One region of the Janthinobacterium sp. J1-1 genome, then DNA from elsewhere that is predicted to be linked to it. Evidence: riboswitches for the same ligand, from Rfam matches in the RefSeq annotation. Region 1 holds a riboswitch; the other holds the start of a gene.
The links. A riboswitch is a leader RNA that binds a small molecule or an ion and turns the genes downstream of it on or off. The one in region 1 is predicted to bind thiamine pyrophosphate.

Region 1 (2,459 bases):
CAGCGTCAAGCCACTGGCGCTGCTCCATGCCGACACCAGATGAATCGCGCTGTGTTTGCCATCATGGGAGCCGCGCACGCACTTGCCGTCGATGGCAATGTGCTGCCCCGGCAGCGCCGGGCACATCGTCCCCATCCATCTGACGAAACATGCCTCGAACTGCGTCGCATCGAGCAGCGAAAACACCCGCCCGAAGGTGTCGTGCGAGGCGATGCCGTTGGCAAAGGGCAGCTGTTGGCGCAGCCAGTCGAGCTTTGTTTCGCTCCATTCGACAACCGCCGTCCAACTCTCCGCGCCGCTGATGACTGCGCAGATCGCCGCCAGCAGCAACTCGTCGAGTCGATACGGACATTGACGCCCACGCGGGTCGCTCAAGTCATCGAATGCCGCCACCAACGAGATTGGTTCATTTGCCATTTGTCCGTCCAAATATCGAAAGTAAACGCCTTTCTCAATGCGTTTACAAGCAATATTTTCGACCTACGGCCACACCAAGCACTGATGCTTCATGCAATCGCCCTGGTAAAAGCGCCAGCCTGGCAGACAGCGGGCGGCGGTTCATGTTAAGCTACCAATTCGCTAGGGGTCCTGGAGCTGTTATCCGGGTGAGATATACCCTTCGTACCTGATCTGGATAATGCCAGCGAAGGAAAGCGCAAAGTACCTCCCTCCTTTGATAGCTCCTGCGTTGGCGCCAGCCGAACAAGCAGCCTGCCGTTCTCTTCTTGAAGCGGCTTGAACCACGAGCAATCATGTCCACACCGAATCTGTCTGTTTCTATTTTGACCCTGGCCATCGCGCAAGCATTTGCCACGCCGGCCTTTGCGTTTGACGCCGCCAATGCCACCGATGCTGTCGATACCCCGTCCAGCATGGCCGAAGTGATCGTTACCGCCAGCAAGGTACCCAACGCGAAACGCGCCGGCGTCGGCGGCTTTGCCGACGCACCGCTGCTGCAAACGCCGGCCGCCGTCACCGTCATTTCGCAGCAGACCATGCAGGACCTGCAGATCCGCAATACCAGCGACGCCGTGCGCCTCGACGCCAGCATCAACGACGCCTACAACGCGGTCGGCTATGCCGAACAGTTCTCGATCCGCGGCTTCAAGCTCGACAACAATTCCAGCTACCGCAAGGACGGCATCGCGATTCCGGGCGACACGCAAATTCCGCTGGAAAACAAGGAACGCATCGAAGTGCTGAAAGGCCTGGCAGGGCTGCAAGCCGGCATGGCGGCGCCAGGCGGCGTGATCGACTTTATCGTCAAGCGCCCCACCAATGCGCCATTGCGCACCGTCACCGTCGAAGCGCGCGAGCGCGGCACCGTGTATGGCGCCGTCGACCTGGGCGGACGCCTGGAAGACACGCGTTTCGGCTACCGCGTCAACGTGGCCGCCGAACGGCTGCGTTCCTACATCAAGGGCGCCGACGGCAACCGCAAGTTCATCTCGGGCGCGTTCGACTGGCAAATTTCGCCGCAGGCACTGCTGCAGCTGGACGCCGACTACCAAGACAAATCGCAGGTCACCGCCCCCGGCTTCCAGCTGCTGAACAACACCACCCTGCCGACCGGCGTCAGTGCCGACACCCTGCTCAACCTGCAGCCATGGACGCGCCCGGTCGACACCATCACCAGCAACATCGGCCTGCGCTTCCAGTACGCCTTCGACGACAACTGGCATGCCACCATCAGCGCCAACCAGCACTCGTTCAAGCGCGACGACTACACGGCGTTTCCGTATGGCTGCGGCGCACAGGGCCTGTATCCTGGCTTCTGCGGCAATGGCGATTACGACGTGTACGACTACCGCAGCCTGGGCGAAACCAAGAAGCCGCTGAGCGCGCAAGCCATGATTCAGGGCAAGTTCGCCACCGGCAGCCTGCGCCATGAATTCACGGCGGGCGTGGCCACCTTCCGCCGCAAGGACCGCGCCGGCCTGTATACCTACGAAACGCTGGATGGCAACGTCAGCAACATCTACCATCCGGTCATCGTCAGCCCGACCGGCCTGACCTCGGGTCCTGTGCGCGTCACGCGCAACGACAAGGAAAATTCCGTGTTTGTGCAGGACATTATCAGCCTGTCGCCGAACTGGAAGCTGCATGCGGGCCTGCGCCATATCGATGTCGACGGTTTTCAGTATGTGCTGAAGGCCGATCCGAGCGTGGCCGAAGTGCGCGCCAAGCACGCCTTTTTATTGCCGAACCTGGCGCTGGTGTACAACCCGCTCGACAACGTGGCCGTGTATGGTGCCTATTCGCAGGGCATGGAGCACGGCGGCACGGCCGACCGCAAGGCAGCCAATGCAAATGAAGAACTGTCGCCGAGCCGCTCGAAGCAGATCGAGTTCGGCATCAAGGCCGACGTGACGCCGGAGCTGATGCTGGCCGCCAGCCTGTTCCAGATCCGCAAGGGCCTGGAATTCAACCAGCCAGTGACAACCTCGGAGGATAAATTT
Region 2 (2,459 bases), 2.1 Mb from region 1:
CAGGTCGGCCGCATGCGCGGCAATTTTATAGGTGATGATGCCGTCTTTCACGTCCGCCTTGTTGGGCAGGCCCAGGTGCTCCTTCGGCGTCACGTAGCACAGCATGGCCGTGCCATACCAGCCTATCATGGCCGCGCCGATGCCCGAGGTGATATGGTCGTAGCCCGGCGCGATATCGGTGGTCAACGGTCCCAGGGTATAGAACGGCGCTTCGCCGCACTGCTCCAGCTGCAGGTCCATGTTTTCCTTGATCAGCTGCATCGGCACATGGCCGGGGCCTTCGATCATCACCTGTACATCGTGCTTCCAGGCGATCTGCGTCAGCTCGCCCAGAGTCTTCAGTTCTCCCAGCTGCGCTTCGTCATTGGCGTCGTAGATGGAACCGGGGCGCAAGCCGTCGCCAAGCGAAAACGACACGTCATACGCCTTCATGATCTCGCAGATCTCTTCGAAATGCGTGTACAGGAACGACTCCTGGTGATGCGCCAGGCACCACTTGGCCATGATCGAGCCGCCGCGCGAAACGATGCCGGTCAGGCGCTTGGCTGTCAGCGGCACATAGCGCAGCAGCACGCCGGCGTGGATGGTGAAGTAGTCGACGCCCTGCTCGGCCTGCTCGATCAGGGTGTCGCGGAAAATCTCCCAGGTCAGGTCCTCGGCCTTGCCGTTGACCTTTTCCAGCGCCTGGTAGATCGGCACGGTACCGATCGGCACCGGGCTGTTGCGCACGATCCACTCGCGCGTTTCATGGATATGCTTGCCGGTCGACAGATCCATCACATTGTCGCCGCCCCAGCGGATGGCCCAGGTCATCTTTTCCACTTCCTCGCCGATCGACGAGGTGACGGCCGAGTTGCCGATATTGGCGTTGATTTTCACCAGAAAATTGCGCCCGATAATCATCGGCTCGACTTCCGGGTGGTTGATATTGGCGGGGATGATGGCGCGGCCACGGGCGATTTCCTCGCGCACGAATTCGGCCGTGATCTCGGCCGGAATGCTGGCGCCGAACGACTGCCCCGGGTGTTGGCGGCCCATCATCTCGGCCATGCGCTCGCCCATCGGTCCGGAAGACTTCAGCTCTTCCAGGTATTGCTGCCGGCGCATGTTTTCGCGGATGGCGACGAATTCCATTTCCGGCGTGATGATGCCTTGCCGCGCGTAATGCATCTGCGTGACGTTCCTGCCGGCCAGGGCGCGGCGCGGCTTGCGGTGCAGGTTGAAGCGCAGCTCGGCCAGTTTCGGGTCGGCCAGGCGGGCGATGCCGTAGTCGGAGGTCGGGCCCGGCAGCTCTTCCGTGTCGGCGCGTTCGAGTATCCACGGCAGGCGCGGCGTATCGAGGCCCGAGCGGATATCGATGGCGACGTCCGGGTCGGTGTACGGACCCGACGTATCGTAAACGTAGATGGGCGGATTTTTCTCGCCGCCGAACGACGCTTCCGTATCGGACTGGCTGATGGCGCGCATCGGCACGCGGATGTCGGGCCGGCTGCCCTGTACATAGATCTTGCGTGAATTGGGCAGCGGCGCGATCGCGGCCTCGTCGACCGTGGCGGTGGCGGAAAGAAATTTCGGATTGGCGTTCATTTTGGCTCCTTGGCTAGCTGGCTGTGTATAAGCCTGGAGCCAGCTAAGGAGGTTCGGCTGCGCGCACGCGATAAAAGCGGGTGCGTTCATCCTAAAGCTTCCCTTCGCTGGCATTATCCAGATCAGGTTCGGAGGGTATTTCTCACCCGCGCTTCACCGTGTTTCCACAGCAAAGAGCAGGACCCCTAGCGTTTGCCGCCTTGCGGCAGCGGGCCAATTATACGCGTTTCAGGTCGCGCGGCCAGATGATTATTTCTTGCCCCAGCGCCATTGCGGCGGCTCGCCCTTCCACCAGCATATGCCGACCAGCAAGGCAACGATCACCACTTCGTAGATGACATAGGCGACCGGCACCTGGGTTGGCGGAAACAGCACCGCGCCGCCGGCCAGCAGCGCCAGCGCGCTGATGAACACCAGCCAGCCCTGCCAGGTGATGGGCAAGCCCCAGCCGAAGCCATAGGTCTTGGCGGGGAACCAGTAGGAGGGAGATTTGTCGGTCATGATTTAACTGGACTGTAATGAACAGCAGCCAGTATAAATCAGCTTTTTTGCTGGCGCGCCGTAATATCGAGTCCGATCCCGCGATAGCCGACAAAGCGGCTGCCATGGTCGAACATCGGTTCGCCGCTGACCTGCAGGTATTGCATGCCGCCGTCCGCATTCTGGCGGCTGTAGATAAAATCCAAAAATGGTTCGCGCGCGGCGATTTTTTCGTCGAGCAGGGCGCGCTCGGCGGCGTTCCAGCGCTGCGGTTCGTCTTCGCTGCCGATGCCCAGCATCTCGGCCACCGGGCCGGAAAAGCGTGTCAGGTTGCCTGCCGCATCCTGTTCCCAGTACCAGTCCGACGACAGTTCCGTAAAGCGCTGGAAGCG

Region 2: another riboswitch for thiamine pyrophosphate. It lies ahead of thiC (phosphomethylpyrimidine synthase ThiC); the one in region 1 lies ahead of Q8L25_RS14440 (TonB-dependent siderophore receptor).

What each region holds. Positions count from the first base shown of each region.
Region 1 covers NZ_CP132339.1:3,190,678-3,193,136, reverse strand. The annotation lists gene Q8L25_RS14445 (ISAs1 family transposase) at 1-402, opposite strand, end outside; TPP riboswitch at 572-669, shown strand; gene Q8L25_RS14440 (TonB-dependent siderophore receptor) at 753-2,459, shown strand, end outside.
Region 2 covers NZ_CP132339.1:1,138,781-1,141,239, reverse strand. The annotation lists gene thiC (phosphomethylpyrimidine synthase ThiC) at 1-1,587, opposite strand, end outside; TPP riboswitch at 1,670-1,784, opposite strand; gene Q8L25_RS05135 (hypothetical protein) at 1,837-2,088, opposite strand; gene Q8L25_RS05130 (response regulator) at 2,127-2,459, opposite strand, start outside.